DNA from 3 places in the Pseudofrankia coriaricola genome. Region 2 is predicted to be linked to each of the others. Evidence: riboswitches for the same ligand, from Rfam matches in the RefSeq annotation. Region 2 holds a riboswitch; each other region holds the start of a gene.
What was found. Region 2 has a riboswitch for cyclic di-AMP ahead of QOZ89_RS28330 (transglycosylase family protein). Riboswitches for the same ligand answer to the same signal wherever they lie in the genome.
Positions count from the first base shown of each region.

Region 1: linked by a shared signal. The riboswitch ahead of QOZ89_RS32745 (peptidoglycan-binding protein) and the one ahead of QOZ89_RS28330 (transglycosylase family protein) in region 2 are both predicted to bind cyclic di-AMP.
Region 3: linked by a shared signal. The riboswitch ahead of QOZ89_RS08740 (C40 family peptidase) and the one ahead of QOZ89_RS28330 (transglycosylase family protein) in region 2 are both predicted to bind cyclic di-AMP.

Region 1 covers NZ_JASNFO010000073.1:72,348-82,297, reverse strand. The annotation lists gene QOZ89_RS32770 (sensor histidine kinase) at 1-970, shown strand, start outside; gene QOZ89_RS32765 (response regulator) at 967-1,746, shown strand; gene QOZ89_RS32760 (ATP-binding cassette domain-containing protein) at 2,047-3,129, shown strand; gene QOZ89_RS32755 (hypothetical protein) at 3,126-3,932, shown strand; gene QOZ89_RS32750 (hypothetical protein) at 4,038-4,757, shown strand; gene QOZ89_RS32745 (peptidoglycan-binding protein) at 4,951-5,697, opposite strand; cyclic di-AMP (ydaO/yuaA leader) riboswitch at 5,705-5,886, opposite strand; gene QOZ89_RS32740 (hypothetical protein) at 6,271-6,534, shown strand; gene QOZ89_RS32735 (response regulator) at 6,548-7,387, opposite strand; gene QOZ89_RS32730 (sensor histidine kinase) at 7,384-9,950, opposite strand, start outside.
Region 2 covers NZ_JASNFO010000057.1:7,296-17,245, forward strand. The annotation lists gene QOZ89_RS28325 (transglycosylase family protein) at 890-1,564, shown strand; cyclic di-AMP (ydaO/yuaA leader) riboswitch at 2,209-2,363, shown strand; gene QOZ89_RS28330 (transglycosylase family protein) at 2,383-3,132, shown strand; gene QOZ89_RS28335 (DUF3151 domain-containing protein) at 3,462-3,890, shown strand; gene QOZ89_RS28340 (adenylosuccinate synthase) at 4,214-5,497, shown strand; gene QOZ89_RS28345 (hypothetical protein) at 5,828-6,757, shown strand; gene purD (phosphoribosylamine--glycine ligase) at 6,965-8,326, shown strand; gene purE (5-(carboxyamino)imidazole ribonucleotide mutase) at 8,430-8,969, shown strand; gene purB (adenylosuccinate lyase) at 8,966-9,950, shown strand, end outside.
Region 3 covers NZ_JASNFO010000013.1:87,944-97,893, forward strand. The annotation lists gene QOZ89_RS08725 (hemerythrin domain-containing protein) at 1-386, opposite strand, end outside; gene QOZ89_RS08730 (hypothetical protein) at 986-1,549, shown strand; gene QOZ89_RS08735 (hypothetical protein) at 1,661-2,863, shown strand; cyclic di-AMP (ydaO/yuaA leader) riboswitch at 3,360-3,526, shown strand; gene QOZ89_RS08740 (C40 family peptidase) at 3,530-4,597, shown strand; gene QOZ89_RS08745 (PHB depolymerase family esterase) at 5,710-6,348, opposite strand; gene QOZ89_RS08750 (type 1 glutamine amidotransferase) at 6,688-7,473, opposite strand; gene QOZ89_RS08755 (Mur ligase family protein) at 7,839-9,143, opposite strand; gene QOZ89_RS08760 (tRNA adenosine deaminase-associated protein) at 9,751-9,950, shown strand, end outside.

The DNA.
Region 1 (9,950 bases), on a different contig from region 2:
GGAGCGGCTCCGGATCGCCCGCGAGATGCACGACGTGCTCGGCCACCGGCTGTCGTTGCTGAGCCTGCACGCGGGCGCGCTCGAGTTCCGGCCGAACGCGCCGCCCGAGCAGGTCGCCCAGGCCGCCGGCGTGGTCCGGGCCAGCGCCCGGCAGGCCCTCGTCGAGCTGCGCCAGGTGATCGGCCTGCTCCGGCGGGACGACGCCGAGCCCGGGCTCAAGCCCGAGCCGCTGCCGCGCCAGGGCGACGCCGGGCCCGTACTCCTGGCGCGCCAGGACGAGCGGGCGGACGACGGCGAGGGTGCTGGACGTACTGGGGATCACGCGCCGGTTCCAGCGGTTCCGGCCGCCCCTGGTCTCTCGGACCTGGCGGGCCTCGTCGACGAGTCCCGCCGCGCGGGTACCACCGTCCTGGCCTCCTACTATCTGACCGAGCCGCACACGGTGTGGCCGGTCGCTGGCCGCGGCGGATACCGGATCGTGCAGGAAGCGCTGACCAATGCCCGTAAGCACGCGCCTGGGCAGCCGGTCACGGTGCTGGTCGACGGCTCGGCCGCCAGCGGGCTGCGCATCGAGGCTCGTAACCCAACGGACCGCTCCACAGGCACCGAGACGGCTGCCCGGCCCGGGCTGGTCGGAGGGGCAGGGCCAGTCGAAGGGGCGGGGCCAGTCGGAGGGACAGGGCTGGTCGGAGGGACAGGGCTGGTCGGGTTGGCTGAGCGGGCAGCACAGGCCGGCGGGACGCTCCGGCACGAGGTGACCTCGGACGGTGAGTTCCGCCTGTGTGCCTGGCTGTCCTGGGTGCCCATTGAGGACGGCGACATCGGCGGCGTCAATGCCAACGCCGGTGACGGTGGAAGTGACGTCGTCGGCGAGGGCGCTGGCAGCGGTTCTGGTGACGGTCACGGCGACGGTCACAGTGCCGGTGCCGGTGCCGGTGCCGTGCGCGGGCTTGGCGGGAGTGACGGGTGACAGGTCCTCAGCGGCCAGCCGTGCCCGGCACGACCGACAGGCTCGACCAGGCCGCGCCGGTACGGGTGCTGGTCGTCGACGACGACCCGCTGGTCCGGACGGCGCTCGCCATGGTGTTCGGCGGCGCGGACGGCGTGCTGGTCGTCGGCGAGGCGGGCGACGGTGACGAGGTGGGGGCCGCGGTCGACGCGCACGGCCCGGACGTGGTGCTCATGGACATCCGGATGCCACGGGTCGACGGCTTTGCGGCGACCGAGGCGCTGCGTGCCAGGGCCGACCCGCCCGAGGTCATCGTCCTGACCACCTTCGACACGGACGAGCATGCGCTGCGCGCGCTGCGGGCCGGAGCGAGTGGCTTCCTGCTCAAGGACACCCCGCCGGCGGAGATCGTCCGCGCTGTCCAGCGGGTCGCCGCCGGCGACCCGATCCTTTCGCCGGCGGTGCTCCGCCGCCTCATGGCGCACGCCGCCACGGCCTTCCCACCGCGCGGCGAAACGTCGCCGTCGGCTTCCGCACGGGCGACGGCCCCCGTTTCGGGGCGGGGGTCGGCGGCTGCCCAGCGCGCCCGCGCATCGCTCGACCTGCTCAGCGAGCGGGAACACGAGGTGGCGCTCGCCGTCGGGCGCGGGCTGTCCAACGCCCAGATCGCCGCCGAGCTGTACATGAGCGTCGCGACCGTCAAGTCCTACGTCTCGAAGCTGTTCACCCGCCTCGGTCTCGACAACCGCGTGCAGATCGCCCTGCTCGTCCACGACGCCGACCTCGAGGCCGGGTAGCCTCGCTCCACCCGCCAGGCCGTGGCAAGCAACGTCGGTCCTCCACGGCGCGAGTTCTGGAGATCCGTCAGACGTTGCGCGCCAAGGGTGACGCGTAGCGTCTGACGGATCTTCGACCTGCTGGCGCAGGCGACGGGGCGAACGTTCGCCGAAGCGGCACCAGACAGACGCCACCGCCCGTACCCGCCGGCCCGGCCCGACCGGGCCGTGTGGCGGCGGCCAGCGGAATCGACCGAGGTCGCCCGCGCCATAGCCCTGCGGCCGTAGGCGGTGACCGGGCGGCTGGAACAGCTTGGTGGCATGAGCTATCGAGTTGACGTTGAGCGGCTCGCGGTCCGTCATCGGGGCGGTGGCACGGCGCCACCGACGCTGGACGACGTCTCGTTCTCCGTGGAGCCGGGCCGCGTCTGTGGGCTGTTCGGCCGTGAGGGAGCCGGGAAGTCGACCTTGCTCGCGTGCCTGGCCGCCTACCGTCGCCCGTCTGGCGGCACGGTGCGCGTCGACGGTGAGGATCCCTACGAGAACGCGCGGCTGATGAGCGGGATCTGTCTGGTCGACGGCCGGGGCGGGATCGGGGTCGACGAGTCGACGACGGTCCGCGAGGTTCTCGAGATCGTCGCCCTGCTGCGTCCCCGCTGGGACCAGGCCTTCGCGAACAGGCTGCTCGACCGGTTCGAGGTCGCCGTCGGCGCGAAGGTCGGCACCCTGGCCCGCGGCCGGCGGGCGGCGCTCGCGGTGACGATCGGCCTGGCGAGCCGGGCGCCGCTGACGATGGTCGACGAGGCGCACCTGGACCTGGAGCCCGACTACCTGTCCGCGTTCCATCAGGAGCTGCGCGCCGACCAGGCCGCACACCCACGCACGATCATCCTGGCTGGTGCCACCGTCGGCGAAGGCGATGGCGATGGCGATAGCGATAGCGATGACGGCGGCGGCATGGACGGCCGCGGCGGTATGGATAGCCACAGCACGGACAGTCACGGCGGCGACAGCCCCGGTGGGGACGGCGGCCGCGAGGACAGCGGCGGCACGGGTAACGGCGGCGGCGGGCTGCTCGACGATGTCGTCCTCCTCGGCCGCGGGCGGGTGCTGGCGGCCGGGCGGCCCGCCGAGCTGCGCGCGCTCGGCCGTGAGCTCACCGGCGAGGCCGGCACCGTCGCCGATTTCCTGCGCGCCGTGGTCGGTGATGCCACGGCCGTTGTGGCCGATCGCCACCTGGGCCGGCTCCGCTCGGTCGTGCTCACCGGCCCGATGCCGCCCGAAGGGCTCACCACGGCGGAACGGGCCGGGATCAGCGTCGGCCCGGTGGGGCTGCGCGCGCTCGTCACCTATCTGACCAATGACCGACCCCAGTCCGGCGACCAGCGGGAGCGCATGTCATGACCGACCCCGACCAGCACGCCGACGACCTGGCGACCGCGGTGACCACGACCGCGTCCCCGTCCCCGGCCCCGGCGGGGAACGGACGGCCGTCGCTGCCGAACGCCGCCGCCATCACGACGGCCGGAACCATGATCTGGGTCGGCCTGCTGTGGCTGGCGATCGCCGCCGTGTTCGGGATCGTGCTCGGGATCGTGGCCGGGGCGGGCTCGACCGACCACAGTCTCTGGCAGCACGGGTTCTCCGGCTGGCAGCGGTTCGTGCCGCTCGCCGCGGGACTGTCGATGACGTCGACGTTCGCGCCGATGCTGGTCGGCAACGGTGTCACCCGCGCCCGGGTCGCCTCGGCGGCCACCGTGACGCTGGTCGTCATCGCGGTGGCCGGTGGCTTGTTCATCGCTCTCGGGTATGGCTTGGAGGGGCTCGCCTTCCACACGCTCGGCTGGCGCCACGAGCTGTCCGGCGGCCGGCGGCTGTCCGGCGGCGGCGGGCTGGTCCGGGTGGGCGCCGCCTACGCGGCGCTGTTCGCCTGCTACTTCGCCTCCGGATGGCTGATCGGCGTCGCTCGGGGGGTCCTTGGCCGGGAGGCGTTCGTGCCCCTGGTCGTGCCGGCCCTGCTTCCGGCGGCCGTGGCGGAGCTGGTGCTGAGGCGCGGCGTCACAGGGCCGCCGCTGGCAGGCCGGCTGGGCCTGGACAGTCTGCCGCAGCCTCCCCTCACGCTCGGCCTGCTCGCCGCGCTCGCCGCCACTGCCCTCGCCGCCCTGCTTGCCCATGTCGCCAGCCGGCACATCACCCTGCCCATCTAGGCGAGGTTCCCGGCGCGGGCCCGTGGTCCCAATGCGCGGCCATACCGGGGACAATTCCGCGATCCGGTCGAACCGTCCGGCGGCAGCCGGGGCAGACTGGGCCGCATGGGTACAGGGGAGCCCTCCGGGGAGTACTCGGGCCAATATCAGCCGACGGGCTGGTACCAGGGCTACCCGCAGGCGGGCCAGAACCAGCCGTATCAGCAGCAGTACCAGCCGCCATACCAGCCTCCGTACGAGCAGCAGAACCAGCAGCCGTACGCGCCGCAGTACCAGCCGGCGACCGGATACCAGTGGGCTCCGCCGGAAGGGCAGGTCCCGCCGGCTGGCCAGAACCCCTGGTACCAGTCGGCCGGCCGCCAGCCGTCGCCGTCCCCTAGGCGGCCCTGGCTGCTGCCCGTGCTGGTCGTCGGTGGGCTGGTCGTTGTCGCCGGCGTTGTCCTCGGCGTGCTGAGACTGGTCGGCCATGACGGTGGCTCGGGCGAGACCACGGTGCCGAGCGCCTTCGTCGGAACCTGGTACGGCACGGTCGGCGGCGCCGAGATGTCCCTGGACCTCAAGGACGGCAAGGTCGGCGACATCGTCGGCGCGACGACGTACGCGGGCGCCTGCACCGAGACGGTGACGCTGCTCGAGGTCGGCGACGACTCGTCAGTCCGCGTTCACGAGGCGGCGCAGCCGGGCGACGAGGTCTGCACCGACGAGGACATCACCCTGATGCTCCAGGGGTCGGGTCGGTTGAGCCTGCACTATGAGTCGCATGCGGGAAGTGACCCGGATGGGACGGTCATCCTGACGCGAAACGGCGGAGGCAGGGCGACCTGACCGTCGGTCGGGGCGGACGGGAGCTGAACAGCGAAACCGCCCTGACCTCGACAGGAGGGAAAGGTCAGGGCGGTTCCTGGGCTCCCGCGCCCGGAGGGGGAAGAGGCGCGGGAGGGCGTGAGTGCCGGCGGGCTGGCCGCATTGCTCACCCACCGGCGGGATTCCGACCGTCCGACGACGGTCGGGGCCTTGACTAGCCGAACAGAGCCTTGTGGGTCTGCGGCCCGACGACGCCGTCGACCAGCAGGCCGTGGGAGGCCTGGTAGGCGCGCACGACACCGTTGGTCTGCGGGCCGAAGTAGCCGTCGACCCCGACCGTGTAGCCGAGGCTCGCGAGCTTCTGCTGCAGCTGGCGGACCGCGTCCAGGTAGGTGGCGTGGTTCGCCGCCTGTGACAGGTACCAGGCATTCGCCGGGATCGCCGGGGCCTTGGCCAGGGAGACCGGGGCGGCGAGGACAGCGCCGCTGCCGACGGCGTTCGCGGCGGCATTGCCGCGCGCCAGGTAGGCGCGGTAGGCACCCTTGGTGTAGGTGGTCCAGGCGCTGGGGCCGGAGCCCTTGCAGACCTGGGTGGCGGCCCATGCGTTGGTCGCCGGGTCGTAGAGGTCGCGGCTGCCGACCCAGCCGGCGTGCGCCCGCATGTTGATCTGCCACAGGCCGCGCGAGTCCTCGCCGACGGTGGCGTGCGCGTAGCGGTTGCCGCTGGACTCGGCGAGTGCGATCGCGACCCAGGTGGCGAGGCCGACGCGGCAGCTGTCGAGGCCCGCGGAATGCGCGTAGGCGGCGATCTGAGAATCCGAGACGATGGTGGAGGCGGCGCTGGCCGGAGAGGCGCCGGCGAAGACGGCGGCGCCGGCGGTGGCCGTCATGACACCGGCGGCGACAACAGCGGAGCCGCGGCGGCGGACAACATTCTTCTTACGATGACGACCCTTGCGCATTGTTCGAGATATCTTTCCCGCACGCCTGTGAGGTTAGCTGTCGGGTTCGGGCCGGGAAGCCCGGCCGGTCATTTTCGGGCGCGTTGAACAAGCGCCTTGAATGGCCGACTTAACCCCGAGGGCTGGCGCCACGTGGCGCCAGCCCGGAGGAACGTGGTTCCCCCATTTCTGCCCTGGCGATCTCTCGGAGGGGGCACTGGGCCGGGGGCAGAACTCGGCGTCCGGACCGGTGCTTGCAGCGAGCGGAGCAACCGTAACTAGCTACCCGCTGTAGTCACAAGCTGGTGAACTGGGCAGATGTCCGGCAGGTCTGTCACGCAGCGTGCAATACCTTGTGGCAGTGCGCTTACTGGTAGCTAATTGTGACCAGCGTCACAGTAATTGACGCGAAATTCGGGGAACAAGAGCTGGTTGCCGCGCGAATCATTGTCGCGGAGCGGCTTTTGGTGGTCACTTGTCCCGCTTGTGGCCCGCCGCGAGCGGCGCAGATCAGATGCGCCGCGTAATGCCTGGCCGGACTTCCCTCTGGTCGAGCAATCGCCTGTCGCGGCGTGTTCCGGTCGTTGGGTCGCCGTGGTTGAGGTCACAGCGGGTGACCTGGGCTCGTCGGCCGTCGAGGAGTGCGTTCGTGCGGGCCATTTCCTGAACACACCGGAGGCGGCTGATGGCGATTACCTCTACACGTACGGCACCCCGCCTGGCGACAGCCTGCTGTCGGCCCTCCTGGAGTACGTCAGCACCGACACGGCCAAGAACCTGCTCCGCGGCGAGGGCTTCACCCCGTGCGTCGACCGCGACAAGAACCTCATGGCCACCCTCTGCGCCACCCGCCGCTGATCCCCCGCCCGGCTCAAGGCTGGAAGCGGTAGCCCATGCCGGGTTCGGTGAGCAGGTGGCGGGGGCGGGCCGGGTCGTCCTCGAGCTTCTGGCGCAGGCGGTTGAGGTAGGTGCGCAGGTAGTGGGTCTCGGTCTCGTACCTCGCGCCCCAGACCTCGGTGAGCAGCTGGCGCTGGGTGACGAGCTTGCCCGGATGGCTGACCAGCACCCTGAGCAGACCCCATTCGGTCTTCGTCAGGTGGATCTCGTCGGCCCGCTCCTCGCCGGCGGCACCGTCGCCCACGTCACCACCGGCACCGCCGTCGGGCGAGACGCGCCCGGCGGTGCCGTCAGGGCCGTCCGCGTCGTCGTCCGCATGGCCCGTGCCGTTCGCGCCGCCCGCGCCGCCCGTGCCGCCCGTGCCGTCGGCGGAAGGCCAGGCGCGGGTGACGCGGTGGGCGGCGAGGTCGACGGTGATGTGGCCGAAGCGGACGATCGGGCTCGCCCCCTGCTCGCCGCCGCGGCGGCCGACCGCGCGCAGCCGGGCGAGCAGCTCGTCGATGCCGAACGGCTTGGTGATGTAGTCGTCGGCGCCGGCGTCCAGGGCGCCGACCTTGTCGCGGCTCTCGGCGCGGCCGGACAGGACCACGATCGGCACCCGGGTCCAGCCGCGCAGGCCGTGGATGACCTCGACGCCGTCCATGTCCGGCAGGCCGAGGTCCAGGATGACGATGTCCGGGAGGGCCGACGCGGCGGCGGAGAGGGCACCCGCGCCGGTGTCGGCGACGACCACCTCGTAGCCGCGCGCCCGCAGGTTGATCCGCATCGCGCGCAGGATCTGCGGTTCGTCGTCGACGATCAGCACCCGCGTCATCGGACGCTCCCGGCGTCTCCGCCGCCCGCCGCCGCGCCGGGCCCGTCATCCCGCCCGGGCCCGTCATCCCGCCCGGGCCCGTCATCCGGCCCGGGCCCGTGTTCGATCCGGGGTTCGCCGTCCGCGTCGGCGGGGAGGTCGATGACCATCGTGAGGCCGCCGCCGGGGGTGTCCTCCGGGGTGAGCGTGCCGTCCATCGCCTCGATCAGGCCCCGGGAGAGCGCGAGGCCGAGGCCGGTGCCGGTGGTGTTGTCGGTGTCGCCGAGGCGCTGGAACGGCTGGAAGATGGCGTCCCGGTCGGCTTCCGGCACGCCGGGGCCGCGGTCGACGACGCGGATCTGCACCCGCCCGCCGAGCGTGCTCGTGGTGATCAGCGGCGGAGTTCCGGCCGGCGAGAACCGGATCGCGTTCGCGACGACGTTCGCGACCACCCGTTCCAGCAGCACCGGGTCGGCCCGGATCGCGGGCACCTCAGACACGTCGCCGACGTCGCCGATCTCGTCACGACCATGATCCGCGGGCTCGGTGCCGATACGGACTCCGGTCGCGTCCGGGCCGATGCCGTCGAGCGCGAGCGCGACGACGTCCTCGGCATGGACCGCCCGCGGGAACACCGACAGCACCCCGGCCTGCAGCCGGCTCATGTCCAGCAGGTTCTCCACCAGCGCCGTCAGCCGGTCGAGCGACTCGTCCGCCGTCGCGACCAGCTCGGCGCGCTCCTCGTCCGACCAGGCCACATCCTGGGCACGCAGCCCCGTGACGGCCGCCTTCGCGGCGGCCAGCGGCGCCCGCAGGTCATGCCCGACGGCGGTGAGCAGCGCGGAGCGCACCCGGTCGGCCTCCGCGAGCGGCCTGGCGCTCGCCGCCTCCTCGGCGAGCCGGAGGCGTTCGGTGGCGGTCGCCGCCTGGGCGGCGAACGCGGCGAGCAGCCGCCGGTCGGCGGCCGGGAGCGGACGGCCGCGCAGCGCCAGGGTGAACCGGTGACCGGCCGGCACCTCGACCTCGCCCTCCGACGGCCGCGTGCACGGCCGGTGCCCCACCGACGCGACGACCCGCCAGCGCTCCCGTCCCGTCCTCGCCTTCGCCGGCTCCGCGGCCGCGCCGGCCGTCGTCGACGGCGTCGCCGGTCCGGTCCGGGCGTCCTCGTCGGGTGAGTAGGACTCGAGCAGCGCCACGGACGTCATCCCGAAGCTCTCACGCGCCCGTTCGAGGATCGCGGGCAATGGGTGCTCGCTGCGCAGCACGGTGCCGGCGAGGGTGGCCAGGGTCTCCGCCTCGGCGCTCGCCCGAGCGGCCTGGCCAGAGCGCCGGCGGGCCAGGTCGACGACCCGGCTGACCGCGACCCCGACCGCGACGAACACCACCAGCGCGAACGTGTTGTTGTGCTCGGCGACCGTCCAGTGGTGCAGCGGCGGAGCGAAGTAGTAGTTCAGCAGCAGCGACGAGGCGACCGCCGCGGCCAGCGCCGGCCAGATCCCGCCGACGACCGCCACCGCCACCACGACCAGCAGGTAGAGCAGTATGTCGGACGTCAGGTTCAGGGCGGAGCGGGTCGCCGCCGCCACCGCCGTGAGCGGCACGAGCGTGGCCGCCGCCAGCGCGAACCCGGCCAGCTGGCGCCGGTACACGACCCTGTGGTCGCCACTGTGGCCGGGGCCGGGGCCGGGGCCGTGGCCGGGCGCGCCGGGCCGGTGAGGCCGGCGACCGCCCGCCGGCTCCTCGCCGGTGGGCCGCCCGCGGCCGCTGGCGGCGCTCGACCGTTCGTGGGTGACGAGGTGGACGTCGATCGAGCCCGAGCGGGCGGTCGTCGTGACGCCGACGCCGCGGCTGAGCACCTGGGCGAGCCGGCCGCGCCGGCTCGCGCCCAGGACGAGCTGGGTGGCGTTCTCGGCCCTGGCGAAGTCGAGCAGCGCGGCCGGGACGTCGTCGCCGAGAACCTGGTGGTAGCTGCCGCCGAGGCTTTCGACCAGGTCGCGCTGGCGGGCCAGCGCCGCCGGGTCCGCGCCGCTGACCAGGCCGTCCGGGCGGCTGACGTGGACGGCCAGCAGGTCGCCGCCGCCGGGGAAGCGCGCGGCGATGCGGGCCGCGCGCCGGATCAGGGTGTCGCCCTCGGGTCCGCCGGTGAGTGCGACGACGACCCGCTCCCTGGCCTCCCAGGTCGCGGTGATGCCATGGTCGGCGCGGTACCTGTCGAGCTGTTCCTCGACCTGGCCGGCGACCCAGAGCAGGGCGAGCTCGCGCAGCGCGGTGAGGTTCCCGACCCGGAAGTAGTTCGACAGCGCGGCGTCGACCTTGTCGGCGGCGTAGACGTTGCCGTGCGCCATCCGGCGGCGCAGTGCCTCGGGGGCCATGTCGACCAGCTCGACCTGGTCGGCGGCCCGGGCGACGGCGTCGGGGACCGTCTCTCGCTGCGGCACCCCGGTGATCTTCGTGACGACGTCGTTCAGTGACTCCAGGTGCTGGATGTTGAGCGTGGTGACGACGTCGATGCCGGCGGCGAGCAGCTCCTCGACGTCCTGCCAGCGCTTGGTGTTGCGGGCGCCGGGAACGTTGGTGTGCGCGT
Region 2 (9,950 bases):
GAGGATCGCATTTCGCCCGGGCATGCATCGAAGGGGCCGTTCGGGCGGCAGAATGGTAGATTTATTTTTCGACGCGACACGCGGACGACACCAGACCCGCGCGTGGCCCTCCGGCACGGATGGTCCCGCCCGTTGTGGGGCGAAACCGCCAGTCAGCAGATCTTCGACGCGGAGCAAGAAATCACCGACCACGGCACCGGGTAGGAAAGATGAGCGCGCGTATGCGCGCGCTAACATCGTTTCGGGCAGATTTCAAGCAGCGACACGCCGGTGTGGCCTTCTTCACGTGCCTATTTCAATGCTTGCCGTCACCCCGAGGAATGTGGTTATGGTCTTCGCCGTGCCTGGCGACAGGACAGGCACCCACCGGGCGGCACGCCGAATCCTGCCCCCGCCCGGCGAGTTTTTAACCAGCGGCAGGAACGGGGGAACCGAATCCGGACGCCTGACCAGAGATCCTGGACAGCGACCTTTTCCGCCAGCCTTATCGGGACCGACGAGACCCGTGGAGCCGAAGTGGTGACGGAAAAGGCTCAATAGGGCGACGGCCTGCGTGGCCAGACAGCGCGCCACGCCAGCCTCGCCCTCAACAGGCGTCCTAGGGGTGAAGCCGACCGACTTTCGCTGTACTCGTTGATGCGCAGGACCTAGCGCGTCAGCCCAACAGCCGAACATGTCGCGCGGCCGGGCAATCTCTTTCCAGCCCGAACCCGACAGCTCACCTCGCAGGCGTGGGGAAGGGCAACCACGCATGTCCGAAACAAGTACCCCTGGTCGACATCGCATGCCCGGCGGGCGTTTCGTTCCGCCATTGGCCGACTGTCCGCCAGACGGCACCACGAGCGTGCGCGTCTCCGTCAGCCCCGAACCCGCCGAATCGGCGGGGCCGATCCGCCAGTCCCGGGAGCCCCGGCGGGCCATCACGTCCCCGGCACGCCGGCTACGCAAGACCCTCGCGGCCGTTCCCGTCATCGCCGCGGCCGTGGGTGGCACGATCGCCGTCGCGACACCCGCGAACGCCTCATCCACCTGGGCAGAACTGCGCCAGTGCGAGTCCGGCGGAAACTATTCCATCAATACCGGCAACGGATATTACGGCGCGTACCAGTTCTCTGTGAGAACGTGGCAGGGCCTCGGATATTCGGGACTGCCGAGTGCCGCGCCACCCGCGGTTCAGGACGAAGCGGCGCTGCGGCTCGCGCAGCGCTCCGGCTTTGGCCAGTGGCCGGACTGCGGCCGCGGGATGGGCCCGGACCAGCTCGCGCCTGGCGCCAGTTCCCCCGGCGCCAGCCAGGCCTCCCGCTCAGCCCCCAGGGCGCCCCTCGTGACCCAGGCGATCTCCTCGACCACGGCGCGCCTGCCGTTCACGACAGCGCTGGCCGGCCAGTACCGCGCCGATGTCCGGTCCTGGCAGGCCCAGATGAACAAGATCGGCTACTCGCTCGCCGTCGACGGGCACTACGGGCCGCGTTCGGCCGAGGCCGCCCGCGCGCTGCAGCGGGCCAAGGGCCTGGCCGTCGACGGCGTCGTCGGTCCAAAGACCTGGGCCGCCACCTTCGCCTGAGCAGTCAGGCGTCACCGCCCGTCTGACCTTCTTGCCGAGGCCTCCGGCCGCGCAGGGCTCTGCCACTGTCGCTGACGGAACTCCCGGAGATCGGCTGACGCCGGTCCCTGAAGAAGAGCCTCGGCCTGGGCCACCCGCCCGGCACCTCCCTCCCGGGCCGGCCCCGCGAGGTCAGTCGACCCGCCGCCGCTGGAACCTCGCCGCGATCGGCCCCCACCGACCGCTGCCCACGTCGGCGACGGGACCCCTTTCCCACCCCGCCTCTGGCCGCCAGTCGGAGGCATACGGCTCTGACCCGCCGGCTGGTCGGTGGGCAAGGGGACCTGGCGGTAGACGACCGGCCGCTGCCTCGCCGCTGGGCCGCCGCGCCGGCCACAGGGCTGAAAGCCGCGCGAGCCTCATCATGATCGCGCTGCTGCCGGCCGGCGTGCCGGCCAGGCGGCGTCAGCGAGCGGCTGGCGCCACCGCTGGAGCAGTCGCGAACCGGGGCCGCCCCGTTCACTGGGGCGACCCCGGTTTGCGGCGAAGGATGCGGGCTCGCTACAGTCCGGTGCTACTCGCCCGACCTGGGTGAGTCGCGCGGGCGGACGCCAAGTCCTGCCCCCACCCGCGTGTGGAGATGGCCCCTCTATCGCGGGGCACGGATCCGCTTGGGCAGGAGCGGGGGACCCATTTCCGGGCGTGGCGACAGTCGCGTCCTTGGGGTGAAGCCGGTCAGCCCGGACGCGACGCCATCGGCGGAGCGCGAGGTGACGACCGGCCGGGCATTCCCGGCCCGAACCCGACAGCTCACCCCGCAGGCGCAGGGAAGGACCGACATGCCGTCTGAGCAGACCGGCGAAGCCCGGCCCGCCTACAGGACGGGAGGCCGGCACCGCGCCCAGCAGGGCCCGTCGTCGACCGCCCGCCTGCTACGCACCACCGGCGCGGTCACGGCGCTCGTGGGCAGCGGCCTCGCGGTCACCGCGATACCGGCCGGCGCCGCCACCCCGGACGACTTCGCCCGGCTGCGCCAGTGCGAGTCCGGCGGCAACTACTCGATCAACACCGGGAACGGCTTCTACGGCGCCTACCAGTTCGACCAGCGGACCTGGCAGGGCCTCGGCTACTCCGGCCTGCCCAGCGAGGCGCCACCTGCCGTCCAGGACGAAGCGGCATACCGGCTGTACAACTCCCGCGGCTGGTCCCCGTGGCCGGCCTGCTCCAAGAAGCTCGGCCTGACCAACAACGGGCCGGTCGGCGGCGTCTCGTCGTCCGCCTCCAGCGGCTCGGTCCAGCAGGCGGTCCAGCCGGTCGAGCCCCCGATGACGCTCGACCGGGCCCGCTCGGAGGTCCAGCAGTCGGGCTTCCACGGCACGATCTCCTCGGCCGACGGCGGCAAGGTGCGCGCCGACGCGTACGTCTGGCAGCAGCAGATGCGCGACCAGCGCTTCTCGCTCACCGTCGACGGCAAGTTCGGCCCGCAGTCGCAGGGCGTCGCCGCGCTCTACTCGTACCTGACCAAGGTCAGCGACGGCCAGCCCGGCGTCGTCGGCGAGAACATCTGGAACGCGACCGTCCAAGGCTGAGGCTGCCGCGCGGCTCAGCCGCTGCGCGTCTGACCGCTGCGTCAGCCTGGCGGGCGCGGAGCGCCCTTGAGCGTGGTTCCGGGCACAGGCGTATGACGGTGGCTGGGCTGGTTCCAGGCTGGCGACGTGGGTGGGTTGGCGCCAGCGCTGATGCGCCGTCACCCCCCTGGGCTGAGTTGAGTGCCTCGCTCACCAGAACGGCACCACGCTTGCGGGACGGGCCGTCATCTTCTTGGGGCTAGGTCGAGTGCCTCGCTTGCCAGAACGGCGTCAGGCTCGCGGCGCGGGCCGGTCCTTGGGTGGCGGGTCGGGGCGATTACGGTTGGGGTATGACGACTCCGTCCGGGCGTGCCGATCTTCTGGGTGGGCCGCCGGCTACCCTGCTGCCGTTCGACCCCGCGTCCGCGGCGCTCGCCGAGGGCGCGGCGGCCAGCGACGTGGCCGCTCGTTTCCCCACATCCAGCGCGGCCTGGGCGGTGCTGGCCGAGGCGGCGCTCGACGGCGGGCGCCCGGTCGAGGCGTACGCGTACGCGCGCACCGGCTACCACCGCGGGCTCGACGCGCTGCGCCGCTCGGGCTGGCGCGGGCACGGGCCGGTGCCCTGGTCGCACGAGCCGAACCAGGGATTCCTGCGCGCGCTGGCCGCCCTCGGGCAGGCCGCGGCCGCGATCGGCGAGACCGCCGAGGTCGAGCGGATCGGGACGTTCCTGGCCGACAGCGACCCCACCGCGCCCGGCCAGCTCGGGCAGGCCGGCTGATCGTCGGGCCCGCGGGGCCGAATCCTCCGCGCCGAGTTGCCCGAGGGGTCCCCGGGGTTCCTGCCGGACCGGCGACAGGGTTCCTGCCGGATCCGGGGTCCCTGCCCGATTGGCGACAGGGTCCCTGCCGGATCCGGGGTCCCTGCCCGATTGGCGAAGCCGATCGGGGAGGTCTGGGAGCCGATCTGGGAGGTCAGCGATCTGGGAGGTCGGCGATTGGCTACCGGGACGGGTCGGGCATCGAACGCACAGCCAGACACCAGGCCGTCACTTAGCCAATCGGTGGGGAAGGTCGGGCTTCGTTCTTAGTACAGTCTTGCCCCGTGCCTGCGCTTGTCCTGATCGGAGCCCAGTGGGGCGACGAGGGTAAGGGAAAGGCGACCGACCTTTTGGGCGGCGCCGTCGACTACGTCGTGCGCTACCAGGGCGGCAACAACGCCGGCCATACGGTGGTCATAGGCGACGAGAAGTACGCCCTGCACCTCATCCCCAGCGGAATCCTGCGTGCCGACTGCATCCCGGTGATCGGGAACGGTGTCGTGATCGACCCCGGCGTGCTGCTGTCGGAGATGGCTGGGCTCCGCGCCCGTGGTATCGACACATCCCGGTTGATGATCAGCGCGAACGCCCATCTGATCATGCCGCATCACCGGGCCCTCGACCGAGTCACCGAGCGTTACCTCGGCAAGGCCCGGATCGGCACGACCGGCCGCGGCATCGGCCCGGCCTACGGCGACAAGGTCGCGCGCACCGGCATCCGCGTGCAGGACCTGCTCGACCCGGGCATCCTGCGCCAGAAGCTCGAGCTGGCGCTGCGCGAGAAGAACCAGGTGCTCGCCAAGGTGTACAACCGCCGCAAGATCGAGGTTGACGTGGTGGTCGAGGAGTACCTGGACTACGCCGCGCAGCTCGGCCCGCACATCGCGGACACCGGGCTTGTGCTCGACTCGGCGCTGCGCGCCGGCAAGGTCGTCCTGCTGGAGGGCTCGCAGGGCACCCTGCTCGACGTCGACCACGGCACCTATCCGTTCGTCACCTCGTCGAACCCGACCGCCGGCGGCGCGGCCACCGGCGCGGGCATCGGCCCGACCCGGATCACCCGCGTGATCGGGATCATCAAGGCCTACACCACCCGGGTCGGCTCGGGCCCGTTCCCGACCGAGCTCGACGACAAGGTCGGCGACGAGCTGCGCCGCGTCGGCGGCGAGTTCGGGGTGACGACCGGCCGCGCCCGGCGCACCGGCTGGTATGACGCGGTCATCGCCCGCTACGCGGTGCGGGTCAACGGGCTCACCGACCTGTTCCTGACAAAGCTGGATGTCCTGTCCGGCTTCGACCGGGTGCCGGTGTGCGTGGCCTACGACGTGGGCGGCACGCGGATGTCCGAGATGCCGATGACCCAGACCGAGTTCCACCATGCCAAGCCCATCTACAAGGAGCTGCCCGGCTGGCACGAGGACATCTCGGGCGCCACCTCGTTCGACCAGCTCCCGCCCGAGGCGCGGGACTACGTCAGGGCGCTGGAGGAGATGTCCGGCGCCCCGATCTCCGCGATCGGCGTCGGCCCCGGCCGCGACCAGACACTCGTCCTACGCGACCTCCTCTAACGGGCCAAAGGGCGTGCGAAAATGATCTTCCTTCGCACGCCCGGCGGCCGTTGTCCCCAGGATCACTAGAGGGCCAAAGGGCGTGCGAAAATGATCTTCCTTCGCACGCCCGGCGGGCCGTTGTCCCCAGGATCACTGACGGATCACCAGCGCCACGCCCGCCCGGTTGCGGCACGGCCCGTGACGGGTCACGCTTCCTTGGTCACGCTGCGCAGTCGCCGGGAGGTGGATCACGTGGTCGCCCGCCCGTCCGAGGAGCCGCAACCCACTCCAGGACCGCCGGAAGCACGGAGGGAAGCCAGCTTCAGGCCTACCTCCGGCACGCCGGCAGTGCTGGCCCCCATCGACGGCCGTCAAGGCGGGATCGGCCCCGCCCGGACCAGTGACAGGGTCCCCGCCGGGCCGGCGGAGCTCTTCTGGCAGGTCAGGCCGGGCAGCTACCGCGCGGACGTGGATGCCGACGCGTGGCCGGTCGGGTTCTCCCCGACGGGCGAGGCGCTGCCCGACGCGCTCACCGACGTCCTGCTGCGCGGCAGCCACTGGGTGCGCAGCGCCCAGCGGGCCGAGGCGGAGCGTCGGGAGCGTTCGGCCGCCATCGCCACCCATGTCGAGGCGCAGCTGGCCACGTTCCTCAGGTTGTGCGCCGAGGCGGAGCTGATGCCTCCGGTGACGATGCGGGTGGTGCGGGACGTTCCGCGGCTGGCGGGAGCCAGGCATCGCGCCGAGGGCCGGCCGCGCGCCGCGCTGCGCACCGCCGACGACCTGGCCATCCCGCTCGGGCTCGTCGATCCGGCGGGAGCGGCCCGTTCGGCCACCGACTCGCCGGCGGACCAGCCGGCCGACCCGCCGGACCGGCCCCGCCCATCCGACAGGAACCCCGGCCTTCGCCGGTCCAGGAGGAGCCCCGGGAACCCCCCGCGGGGCGCCGACCGCCATGACCGGCGCCCCCCGGCCGGCGGGCCGCCCAGCCACTGGCACGGCAGGAGCCAGCTGACGGCGTGGCCGCTGCTCTACTGGCGGTGTGAGAGCTTCCCCTCGGCCGGCCGGTCGCTGCACCTGTTCGTCGAGCCGGGCGGCCGGACGTTCGAGGGCCGGGACCTGCCGGCCCCGCTGACCGTGGTCGGCCGGCAGGTGCGGGTCTGGCCGGTCGACGCGCCGTCGATCGTCGAGGGCATGGCCGAGGTCGACGCCCGCCGCTGTGCCCTCCACCTGGTAGACGGGATGGCCCGGCTGCTCTGGAGGGCGGGAATCGGGCTTTAGGCGAGCGTCGGGGAATCAGGGGACAGGTCGGTTTCCGGGTATGGTGCGGCGCGGGCCTGAGGTCCCCCGCCGACCAGCGTCACCGGTCCCCAGGGGCGGCCCGCGGCGGCCGCACCCCGACTGGCAAAGGACCGACGGACCGATGACGCACGGCGTACGACGCCCACGACCGCCTGGCCGGGTGCTCCCAGAGGTGGCGGCGTGGGCATGAAGGTCCTTGTGGTCGGCTCGGGCGGGCGGGAGCACGCGCTGTGCCGGGCGCTCACCCGTGACCCCCGCGTCGGCTCGATCGTCTGCGCGCCCGGCAACGCCGGCACCGCCGACATCGCCGAGCCCCGCCCGCTCGACGTCGCCGACCCGGAGGCGGTGGCCGCCGTCGCCGAGTCCGTCGGCGCCGAGCTCACGATCATCGGCCCGGAGGTCCCCCTCGTCGGCGGCGCCGCCGACGAGCTGCGCGCCCGCGGCCTGCCGTGCTTCGGGCCGTCCGCCGCCGCGGCGCGGCTGGAGGGCAGCAAGGCGTTCGCCAAGGACGTCATGCGGGCCGCGGGCGTGCCGACAGCCGCGGCCCGCGACCACGCCGAGGTCGAGCCGGCGCTCGCCGACCTGGACACCTTCGGCCCGCCCTACGTCGTCAAGTACGACGGGCTGGCCGCCGGCAAGGGGGTGACGGTCACCGAGGACCGCGACGCCGCCGTCACCGCCGTCCGTAGCTGCCTCCAAGGGCCGGACGACCGAGTGGTGATCGAGGAGTACCTCGACGGCCCGGAGGTGTCGATGTTCGCGGTCGTCACCGAGGACGGCACCGTGGTGCCGCTGCTGCCCGCCCAGGACCACAAGCGGATCGGAGACGGCGACACCGGTCCGAACACCGGCGGGATGGGCGCCTACGCTCCCCTTCCCTGGGCCTCACGCGGGCTGGCCGGCCAGGTGGTCACCACGGTCATCCGGCCGACGGTCGCCGAGATGGCCCGGCGCGGCACCCCGTTCGCGGGCCTGCTCTACGCGGGCCTGGCACTCACCGCGCGCGGGCCGCGCGTGGTCGAGTTCAACGCCCGGTTCGGCGACCCGGAGACGCAGGCGATCCTCGCGCTGCTCACCACGCCGCTGACCGACGTGCTGACGGGCCGCCGCCCGCCGGTGTGGCGGTCGGGCGCGGCGGTCACCGTGGTGCTCGCCGCCGCCGGCTACCCGGGCACGCCGCGGCTCGGCGACCCGATTCGCGGCCTCGATGCCGCCGCGAGGCTCACCGGGGTGGACGTCCTGCACGCGGGGACGAGGCTCGACGCGGACGGGCGGGTGGTCTCGGCCGGCGGGCGGGTGTTGTCCGTCACGGCGATCGGTTCCAACCTCGAGTCCGCGCGAGGATCGGCGTACGAGGCCGTCAGCCGGATCTCGCTGCCCGGCGCGCGTTACCGGACCGACATCGGTGACCCGGCGCGGCTGCGCCACGCCGCGGACGTCCGCCGCGCCGGCTCGGTCACCCAGCGGACCGACCAGCCCGGGCCGGCCGACGGCCCGCGTGGGCCGGGCGTGTCCGGTGGGCCGGTCGGGCCGGGTGAGCCTGGTTAGGCGGCCATCGCCCCGAGCAGTCCCGAGCAGTACAGCCGCCCGGGAGTACGTGCCGGTGGTCGAACCGGAGTCCTCCCCGACGACGAGGAGCGAAGTGAGCAGCATGTCTAGCCCCCCCGAATCCCCCACCGCCCGTTCACGGGTCGCGGTCGTCTACGGGTCCGCGTCGGACGCGCAGACGATGAGCAAGGCCGGCGCGACCCTGGCGCGGTTCGGCGTGGCCCACGAGGAGGCCGTGCTCTCAGCGCATCGCGCGCCCCGCACGCTGGCCGACTGGGTGGAGGGCCTGCGCAGCCGCGGCATCCAGGTGGTCATCGCCGGCGCCGGGCTCGCCGCGGCGCTGCCGGGCACAGTCGCCGCGCTCACCACTTTGCCGGTGATCGGCGTCCCGATCTCCGGGGGCGCGCTCGACGGGATGGACTCGATGCTCGCCATCGCCCAGATGCCGCCGGGCGTCGCGGTGGCCACGGTGGGCCTGAACAACGCCACCAACGCGGCCGTGCTCGCCGTCCAGATCCTGGCGCTCTCGGACCAGGAGCTCGCCGGCAAGCTCGTCACCTACAAGGACGACTTCGAGCGTGCCGCGGCGGACGGGCTCGCCCGCGTCGCGGCGGCCGCCTCGCCCGCCGGCGCGTCGGCATGATCGAGCGCTACACCCTGCCCGAGATGGGCCGGGTCTGGTCGGAGGCGCACAAGTACGAGCTGTGGTGCGAGGTCGAGGTGCTCGTCATGGAGGCGCACGCCGCCGCGGGGCGCATTCCCGCTGACGCGGTCGAGCCGGTCCGGGCCGCGCCCGCCCCGACGCCGCCGGCGGTCGCCGAGATCGAGGCCGTCACCCAGCACGACGTGATCGCGTTCCTCACCGCCTGGGCCGACCAGACCGAGCCCCGCTCGGCCGCCGCCTACGTCCACTTCGGGATGACGTCGTCCGACCTGCTGGACACGGCGCTGGCCTGTCAGCTGGTCGAGGCGACCGACATCCTGCTCGCCAAGGCGGACGCGCTGGTCGCGGCGCTGCGCGACCTGGGGCTCGCGCACCGGTCAACGCTGCGGGTCGGGCGCACCCATGGCATCCACGGCGAGCCGACGGTCTTCGGCCACCGGGTCGCGGACCTGGCCTTCGGTGTCGCCCGCTGCCGCGACCGGCTGCGCGCCGCCCGCGCCGACGTCGCCGTCGCCAAGATCTCCGGAGCGGTGGGGACGTACTCGAACATCGACCCGGACGTGGAGCGCTACGTCGCCGACAAGCTGGGCCTCACCCCGGCGCCGGTGGCCACCCAGGTGGTGCTGCGCGATGGGATAGCGAGCTGGGTGGCGGCGCTGGCCGGCATCGCGACGGTGTGCGAGGCGGTGGCCCTCGAGGTGCGGCACGGGCAGCGCACCGAGGTGCGTGAGCTGTCCGAGCCGTTCGGAAAGGGCCAGAAAGGCTCGTCCGCGATGCCCCACAAGAAGAACCCGATCATGTCCGAGCGGATCGCGGGGATTGCCCGGATCGTGCGTGCCCAGTACGTCCCCGTCCTCGAGGGCGTGCCGCTGTGGCACGAGCGGGACATCTCGCACTCCTCGACGGAGCGGATCGCGCTGCCGGACGCGTCCGCCGGCGTCGACTACCTGCTGAACCTGA
Region 3 (9,950 bases), on a different contig from region 2:
ATCGTGGCAAGATGCGCACACATTGCGGCGACGGCGGTGTCACCGGCGCGATGGATCTGGCGTGGGTCGGCCCCGGGCGCCGCTCCGCCCGCCCAGGCGGCGAGCCGGGCGGCGTCGCGGTGCACCGGGCCGACCAGCCGTACGAGACTGTCGTCCGCCGGCTCGGCGTCGACACCCTTATGCGAGTCCGCCTCCGCTGTACCAACATCCACGCCGCTGTCCACGCCGCTGGCGGAGGCCCACGGGCCGCCGGGCGTGGAGCCGCGTCCGGCGCGTGACCCGTCCGCGCGCCGCGACCGCATCTTCACCAGCGATCGCGGCGCGGACCTGGCCGCCGCGAGCAGTCGCGAGTTGGCCAGGGAACCGTGGCGTTTAAGAGCGGGCATCTGCCACCTCCTACAGCGCCCTCCCTCGTCGCGTCGCCGGGGAGCCGGTTCTCCGCTCACTCCCGCACGCATGACCGGCCGGGCGCATCGGTCCGACCCAGGAGACTCCTGCCCCAAAACGGCGACCCTATGGCAGCCAGCCGGCAGATCGACGCACGATCGCAAGGCGTGGCCGCTCGCATGAGGTTCACGCATGTAGTGGCACTCGTTGCCACTACATGTCGCGATGAGCGGCTCCAGCGCGCATCTGACGTCAAGATTACGCATCCGCCTTCTACCCTCGGAAACCTCTCCGCTACCCTGCCGATATGGCTGGCACCGCTGCCCCGGGGTTCCCAGGCTTCCTGCCCGACCGGCGAAGCCCGGGGTCCCTGCCGGATCCGGGGTCCCTGCCCGATTGGCGACAGGGTCCCTGCCGGATCGGCGACAGGGTCCCTGCCGGATCGACGGACGGGGTCCCTGCCGGATCGGCGAAGCCGATCTGGGAGGTCGTGATCTGGGAGGTCAGCGATCTGGGAGGTAAGCGATCTGGGAGGTCTGCTGGCAGGCCGGCGACCGGGCAGGCCGGGGAAGCCTCGGACCGGCGGTACCGGTCCGGGATGTTCGAGCCGCCGAACGGCACGGCGGCCCCCCTGGCTACCGGCACCGACGGCGCGAACGTGGCAGACACGGCCGCGGGAACGGCGTTCGCCGACACCGCCTCGGACGACGCCTCGGGCGCCGCCCGTGACCAGCTGGACCAGCTGCGGCGCCGATTCGTGCGCGGGCAGCTGCTGCCGCTCGGCCACCTCATCGTCCGGTATCGGCTGGTCGTCCCGGGCGGCTTCGAGGCGCCCTGGGTGCTGGTGACCTCCTGGCCCGCTCCAGCCTGGCTGCTGGGACGTTGCCTCAACGACACGGTCCACCCAGACCTCGCGCACATCCGGATGGGACGAACGGTCGCCGTCGGAGTAGACGACGTGATCGACTGGGCCGTGCTGGATGCCAGCAGCGAAATCGCCGAAGGCGGCTGGAGCCGCGGCCTACGTCATGCCGCGGATCTGCCTGACCTGCCCGGCCATCCGGACCCGCTGATCTCCGCCAGGCCCCCAGCCGCCCCGGCTAACCACCTGGTGACTAGCCACCGTCTCGACCGGGCACAGACAGCGAATAGCCCGGACTAGTCCAGTAACGGCACCCGAGCCGACACAAAGCCCACCGCTTCCGGCTTCATAACGATCGCTGCCGGCGTATATGGGCCCCTCACTGAGAGGGCTCGGCTACCGTTACCTACCGTGGCGGATGTAAGCGGCCGGCGCAGCCTCGCCAGCTCGCCCAGCCCGACCGGGCCGCGGAGCCTTGCCGACGCCGGGGGGCAGCGGGCCGAGTCACCCGGCGTGTACGTCCACGCCACCGTGCCTGAACTGGCGCTGCCCGGCATGCCCGCGCCCGGTGACGCTCCTCCGGCTGACCATCCGGGCCTCGACGAGGGCGGCATTCCGGTCGTGGACCTGGCCGGGCGGGAGGAGCCACCCGCGGTCGATCCCACCAGGTCCGAGAGCACACTCTGGCCTGACTGGCCCATCGGGTCCCAGGCCGCCGCCGAGCCCGACGGCCTGCCTGGGCCCGAGTGGGTGGCCGGATCTGAGTGGGTGGCCGAGCCCGAGGGGATGGCCGCCGCGGACGTCACTGGTGGCTCGGAGGGCGCCTGGGTTCCCCCTCAGATCGGCGACGGGCTTCCCGCCGGATCCGGGGTCCCTGCCCGATTGGCGACAGGGTCCCTGCCGGATCCGGGGTTCCTGCCCGATTGGCGAAGCCGATCGGGGAGGTCTGGGAGCCGATCTGGGAGGCCAGCGATCGGAGAGGTCTGGGAGCCCAGCTCGGAGGCCGCCGGCCAAGAGGGTCCGGACGACGTCCCGTGGACCGTGTCCGCCTACCAGGAGCAGACGTACGAGGGCTACGAGGAGCAGGCGTACGAGGGCTACACGTATGTCTACGACGGGCACCCGGGGCCGCACGACGCGGGCGGGCCGGATCCTGACCCCGAGTCTGACTTCTCACCCGTCCCGCTGCCGTCGGTCGGTGCTGACGGTTCGGTAGATCCCCTACCGCCAGATGACCGAGAGGAAGACCGAGGGATCGCCGCGATCGCTCGTGGCGACCTCATCGCGGAGCTTGCCGGCCGGCTCGAACTGCTCGACCAGTTGCTCGGCCGTCTGGAGGAGGCCAAGCGCCAGGCGGCCGACGCGAGCGAACACCTGCTGCTTACCCGTCGGTGGCAGGAAGAGACGGTGCGCACCATCCAGGAGGAGCGCGCTCGGATGCGCCAGCGCCAGCACGCGCTCGACGAGCTCGCCGAGCGGGCCAGGGCCGCGGTCGAGGCCATGCAGGCCACCTACCGGACCCTTCCCCGGGAGGTCATCGAGCTGGCGATCGAGCTTCAGGTGCTTGACCGCGCCGGCTTCATCACCAGACGCGCTCCCCGCCCGCCGCCCTAACGACCGTAAGTAACTATCTCGACGCAACGGGGAACGGTTAGGTTTTGCGCTAATCACAATGGGATTTTAGTCCCAACGACTAGGACCTAATGCCCAGACGGCCCCATCGACCCGGCGAAGCCTGCTCGAACCGTTGGATAGGCCCACTCGTCATAGGGGTGCGGGCGTCCATGGCGCCCCCGGACTAGACACACATCGTGTGCCGACTGTAGTCCTCCGCCCGCAAGGCCGGATCTGCGCGTAGTGTTCAAGCTACGTGGAGTACCCGATGGATCGGCACGACCTAGTCAGTTGCGATGGTTACGGGTGGATGGCTACCCTCGGCGACCCCTGCCATGACGGCAGCCTCGGTCCTCGGAACCGACGGTTCGCAGAAATCAGGCTTATGGGGGGTACCCACGCTTATCGTCATCATCCCAGTGGACTAGTCTTGTTCACGACGTCAGGCTCAGCACCGGACCGAACGCCGAATCCTGCCCGCGGTCCCGGTGTCCCCTCCGAGTCGTCACCTCGGGCAGGAGCGGGGGACCCACCTCGCAGTACCGGCCAGCGCCCCCTCCGGCGCGGGCCTTGGGGTGAAGCCCATCGCGTGCTTGCTGCGCGAGGGCCGGGCAGCCCAGCCCGAACCCGACAGCTCACCTCGCAGGCGTACGGGAAGGACCACACTTGTCCGCGCCCTCCGTACAGTGGGATACCGACACCCTGCCTGATACCAGCAGGGGTCGTCACCGCGGTCTGACCGTGGTGGCAAAGGTCCGAGGTCGTACCGCGGTCGCCGCGGCTACCACCGGTGCGATCGCGATGTCCGGCATCGCCCTCGCCGGCTGCGCCCCGGCGGCCGACACCTCGGCGGACGCGTTCGGAGACGACGGTTCCGTCACCACCGGCCTCAGCCTGGCCAGCGCCTTCGGCTCCGGATCGACGAGCGGCGGCGCCGCCATCCACCCGGTGAGCCTCGCGTCCACCATCGGCGCCGACGACACGGACACCGCGTCCGACCTGGCCGCGCCGACGCTGACCGCGAAGGCCGACGTCGACCTGTTCATCACGAACCCCGACGTCACCGTCTACTCGGACCAGCCGGTCGAAATCGGCTTCAAGCTGACCAACAAGGACACCAACCAGCCGCTGGCCAACCAGCTGGTCAAGGTCCAGGTCAAGCTGCCGACCGGTTTCGCGACCTTCCTGCACCTGCAGACGAACAACGACGGGTACACCTCGTACACCGCGCGGGTGCTGACCACGACACAGATCACCGCGGTCTTCGACGGCACCGACGCACTGCAGTCCGCCGTCTCGGACAACGTCGGCACGGTGAACGTCGCCGAACGGCCGGCCCCTTCGCCCAGCCGGGGCGTCACGATCAACGCCCCGTCGAACGGCGACCTGGGTGAGAAGGCCGTCTACCTCGCGTCGCTGCAGGCCGGCAAGCCCTACGTCTACGGCGCCAACGGGCCGGACTCGTTCGACTGCTCCAGCCTGGTGCAGTACGTCTTCCGGCAGCTCGGCCGCAGCCTGCCGAGGACGGCGGAGGCGCAGTACGAGGCCTCGCTCCACGTCGACCAGGCGCACAAGGAAGTCGGCGACCTGATCTTCTTCGGCACGCCAGGTGACATCTACCACGTCGGCATCTACGCCGGCGACGGGAAGATGTGGGCCGCGCCGCACTCCGGCTCGGTCGTGCAGCTGCAGACGATCTGGAGCACGAGCTACAACGTCGGCCGCGTCCTGTAGCGGGGCGCGGCGGGCGAGGAGGGCTCACTCCTTGAGCGGCGACGTTCGGCCAGGTTCGGCTGCCCCGTTCGCGGGGTCCTTCCTCGAACCCACTCCCCTCCGGGTTCGCGGACACGGCCTGACCGCCTGGCTGGCTCCAACCGTCGGCGAAGCCGGTGGAACCGTCGCTCTCAGAGTTTCCAAAGCCTTCGACGCTCGGTGATGCCCGACCAGGCAGCGACCCAGCGACGCGTCCGCCATCCGTACCGGCGGCGGTAAGTTGCGGCTGGATGCGACAGCGGCCATGGTGGCCCGTCTCCTTCGACGCATCGTGCCTTTCCTCAGGCATTCCCAGACCCCCAGGACTCTCCGCATAGCAGCCGGCGTGGCCCTCGCCCCTTGGCCGCGCCACCCAGGACGTCCGCTGGTGGCATCAAGGGCTTCCCCCTCCCGCCCTCGATTCCGCCAGCGGACCACCCGCCGTCCGAACCCCCTCGGCGGCGGCGGCCCGGCTGGCTGCCCCCACGGCTCCGGGCCGAACAACGCGACGCCGCCCCACCGGATCTCCCCCCATCCGGCGGGGCGGCGCCCGCGGCCAACGAGACACCAACATCAGACTTCCGCCGGCTGGGTTCGCCCGGCCCGCGGATGGCCCGGGACGTCACACGACCGCCCGGGCACCCAGCCCCGCCCGCCCCGTCGGAAACCCCCCCGCCGACGGGGCGGGCGGCTGGCCTCGGTCAGTCAGTCCGTCGTGGGAGGCCGCCGGTGGCCAGGCCCGCATGCTCGCCGGCCCACTCTGGGTCGCCTGGCCCGCTCTGATCGCGTCTCCTAGAGCCGCCGTCACCAGCGTTCGCTTCACCAGCACGCGACTGGTAGATCACCACGACCGTGTCGCCGTAGTCGTGAATCGGGCCAAATCGCGACCGCGACAACACGTCCGCGGCGATCATGAATCGTCGCGGACGGGGCGGCGCGGCAGTAGCTCGCTTTGGTCGGGTCTCCTGGACCGCTCCGGTCGCGGTCTTCCTGGACCGCTCCGGTCGCCGATCCGAACCTGGCCGCTAGAGGGCCAAAGGGTGTGCGAAAATGATCTTCCTTCGCACACCCGGCGGCCGTTGTCCCCAGGATCACTAGCGGGACTTGTTCTGCGAGAAGCTCCACAGGTTGCCGGAGAGGTCGTCGTCCCACGAGGCCTGTCGCTCGCGGTCGGTCGGCACCTGGTCAGGGCAGTTCGGACCCGGATCGGGGTCGAACTGGCCCACGACGCCCACCGCCGCGAACTTCGTGGGGTTCGCGCAGGCGAGGGCCAGCGCGAGCCGGGCGCCCTCACCGAGGCCCCAGATGTAGACCCGCTTCGGATCGATCGCCGTCCAGTCCTCGGACATGTACGTGACGATGTCCATCAGGTACTGCGCGTCGGGTCCGGCTGAGTCCACCTGCCACTCGCCGGCGACCGGCTCGGGGTAGACGAGCGCGAAGTTCTTCCGGTCGGCCAGTTTCGACGCGCCGCTGTCCGTTTCGAACACCTTCGTCTTGGTGTTGTTGTCCGGCAGAACAAGCACAAGCGGAACCGCCTTCTTGGAGTTCCGCTTGGCATGCACGAGCAGTACGCGGCCTTTGGACTCGTACCGGGACGGCATGTCCTTCTCCGAGGTCTTAGCCGAGCCGCTGCCGTGCGCGAAGAGATAGAGCACAAAGATCGCAACGACAGCGATGACGGCTGCCTTGCGGTGCTTGCCCCACCATGCGGTGAGCGGATTGGCGGCCACGCCCCCAACCGAACCACACCTGACACCACGATGGCGCCCGTTTCGGCCAGGCATCTCGCCTGACGATGCCTTGATGGCATCTCGATGGCATCTCGCCGAACGGACGGGGCCCGCGGCCCGACTCCTTTGCCTTCCTCACCCCACTCGTGTCTGCTGGCGCCTCCGGCCGCGCGCGGCTTCGCCACGATCGCGCGGCCTTTGGCTGTGTCTGCTGGGCGCCTCCGGCCGCGCGCGGCTTCGCCACGATCGCGCGGCCTTTGGCTGTGTCTGCTGGGCGCCTCCGGCCGCGCGCGGCTTCGCCACAGTCGCGCGGCCTTTGGCTGGCTTCGCGGCGGACGCTCAGCCGACCTGCAGGGCGCGGATGCGCGCGGCCCGCAATGCCTCGACCTCCGGCGGGCCGGGAAGACGCGGCAGCGAGCCGTGTACCCAGGTCAGCATCAGGTCGGCCAGCGCCGGATTCTGCGCCAGGACCGGGCCGTGCAGGTACGTGCCGATCACTCTGCCGTCGATCCTGCCGTCCGTGCCCTCGGGGACGCCGTTGCCCAGGCCAAGCAGCACCCGGCCGAAGGGAAACCCACCGGCGCCCGGCAGCGGCCTCGTCCGGCCGCCATGATTCTCGTAACCGAGCACGGTCGGCAGACCGAGTGACGGGTCGGGTTCGACGACGATGTCGCCCACGACGCGCGGTGGCAGCGGCGCGTCCGGAGGGTCGAACGAGCGCCTGGTCTCGACGCCTACCAGCCCCATCCCGTCGTGGATCTGACCGCCGGCCGGGAAGCTCTCGCCGACGACCTGGTAGCCGGCGCAGACGGCCAGCACCACCGCGCCGCCGGCGACGGCCCGCTCGATCGCCTTGTTACGCCGCAGGCCCTCGGCCGCGAGTGTCTGCGGCTCGTCCTCGCCGCCGCCCAGCAGGTAGATGTCACATCCGGCCGGTACCGGCTCGCCTGCCGGCACACTGACGACCTCGGCGGACAGGCCGCGCCAGCGCAGCCGCTGGGTGAGCACGATCGCGTTGCCACCGTCACCGTAGGTGCCGAGCAGCTCGGGATAGATCAGCGCGATCCGAGTGGTCGACTCCCGGGTCGCCGTCGCGCCGGCCGGATCGGGCTGCCGTTCCGCCAGCCGGCGTTCGAACGGGTCCGGCAGCCGCTCGGGCAGCCGGCTCCCCGGGGCCGACGGTTGCGATGGCGGCTGGAAGAGCCGCCGTTCCGGGATCTGCGGCGGCGTATACCGCTGCGGCGGGTACTGAAGGGGATGGGGCTCGAGGGGTTGGCGCTCGTCCGGGTAGGGCGGACGTCGCCCCGGCTGAACCGGCTGTGCCGGCCGTCCGGGGTACTGATCGTCCGGCGGGTAGGTCCCGGACGGGCCGGACGGGTAGGTCCCGGACGGGCCGGACGGGTAGGTCCCGGGCGGCGGGTAGAGCGGCTGGGTGACGTCCGGCGGCGACCCAGGGTCGCGCGGACGGCGTGGCTCCGGCTCGAACAGGCTCACCTGGCGCCTCCACGCGCGGGCGCGGGCAGCGCCGCCCGCGGGCGGCGCGGCGCGGGCGCGGTCCGGACCAGCAGGTCCCGGAACGCGGTGTAGTTCGCGACGACGTCCAGCACGGGCTCGGTGGCGGCATCGGCCGCGGCCTCGGCGTCCTGGTGCACCGAGTGTAGGACGCCGGCGTAGGCCAGCCGCACGCTCATGTCCTCCTTGCGCTCCCCGGTGACGAGCACGGGGCGGCCTGCGAGCCGCTCGAACGGCACATCCCAGATCCACGACGGGTCGCGGCCGTCAGCCGTCTGCGAGTTGAAGTCGACGATCAGGCTGCGCGGGGACGTCGAGTTGATCAGTTCCATCATCTCGACCCAGCCCGCGGGATTCTTGGCCAGCAGCATGCGGGCGCGCCGCGCCGCCGACCCGAGCAGTACCTCCTGGTAGCGGCCCTGCACGTCACCGAGATCGGTCATCGCGGCCAGCGCGTCCTCCACCTGGACGCCGAACTGCCGGGCCGCCGCCGCCGCCATCGTGGCGTTGCCCAGGTTGACCCGCCCCGGCAGGCCGATCGACGCCTTGATCGTGTGGCCGAACCACATGATCTCGTCAGGGCCCGTCACCGCGACGATCGGCTCGGGCCTGGCCAGCCCGCACTCCGACCACCAACCGGTCTCGTTGCGGTGCAGCAGCTTGGCGCACTGCGGGCAGACCATCGCGTCCGCGGTCCAGTTCTGCCCGACCGACACCCAGACCTGCTTCGACCAGGACATCGCGGCCCAGGTCACCAGCGGGTCGTCGACGTTGGCCACGACCGTGCAGTCCTCGAGCTCCTCCCCCAGGTCGCGCCAGATGGCGGCGATGCGCCGCGTCTCGTTGGAGCGGTCCAGCTGGTCACGGCTGATGTTGAGCAGCAGCACCACGCGCGGCTGGACCTCACGGGCGACCTTCGGCAGCCAGATCTCGTCGACCTCGAGCGCGGCGGCGGCGTCATAGGGCGGGCGAGAAAGCGCCGCCAGCACGCCGGGCGCCATGTTCGCGCCGCCGCTGTTCGACTTGACCGGGCCGAGCGTGCCGAGCGCCCTGGCCAACAGCCGGGTGGTGGTCGTCTTGCCGTTCGTCGCGGACACGCAGGCGATCGGCCTGCCCTTGCCGACCTCGGCAAGGGCGCGCGGTGAGATCTGTAGGGCGAGCTTGCCGCCGATCATCTCGCCGGAGCCCTTACCAAGCCGGCGAGACGTCTCAGAGGCCAGCCGCTCGACGGCAAGCGCCGCCTTGGTCCTCGCGGAGAGGCGGCGCGGCAACGGAGTCATCATCGCGATTCTTACCGCGCGCTGGGGCGTTGGGGCGCCCTACCCGGGATCCCTGCCGGATCGGCGACGAGGTTCCTGCCGGATCGACGACGACGCGCCGGCAGGTCGGCGATCCGGGAGGCCCGGGACGCTCCGCGCCCGTCACACCCTGTCGCGAGTCGATACATATGGCTGGGGCCTGTCCTGGTCTGGGTCAGTGAATGATCGGAACGGGCCGGCCGCCAACGGCACCACCATCGAGTAGTGACGCACCCGACGGGACATGTCTCTGGTCGATGCATATGGCTGAGGCCAGCCGTGGTCAGAGGCCGACGAGATCGTTGAGCTGGCGGCACCCGACAACCTGGCCGCGGCCTGTCTACATGATGAGGGCGGCCTTGGCCCAGGTCGACCCGGGGGGCCGGTGGGTGTCGTCCGCGCGCGGAATAGCCTCGCTACCAGCTCCCTTGACCGGCCACCGGCCCCCGGCTACGCCGATGGGGCGGGAAAGGTGATCCCGCGCACCGGACGACCCGCACGGCGCGAGAATCTCAGGTCAAGGCGCGTGGATCCGGCGCCACGGACTGACATGACGATGTACGAACTGGCTTGACGATGTGAGGACACCACGGTGAGCACCAAGGCCGTCGCGATCGCCCGCGACGACGACGGGTGGCGGGCTTACGACCTCGACCCCACCGAGCTCGAAGACCTCGACGCGCTGACAGACGCGATGCGTGATCTCGGCGACGGTCTCGTCGTCGCCTTCGTCGAGGAGGACGACGAGTACCTGGCGATCATCCGCATCGACGAGGACTCGTCCGACCCACG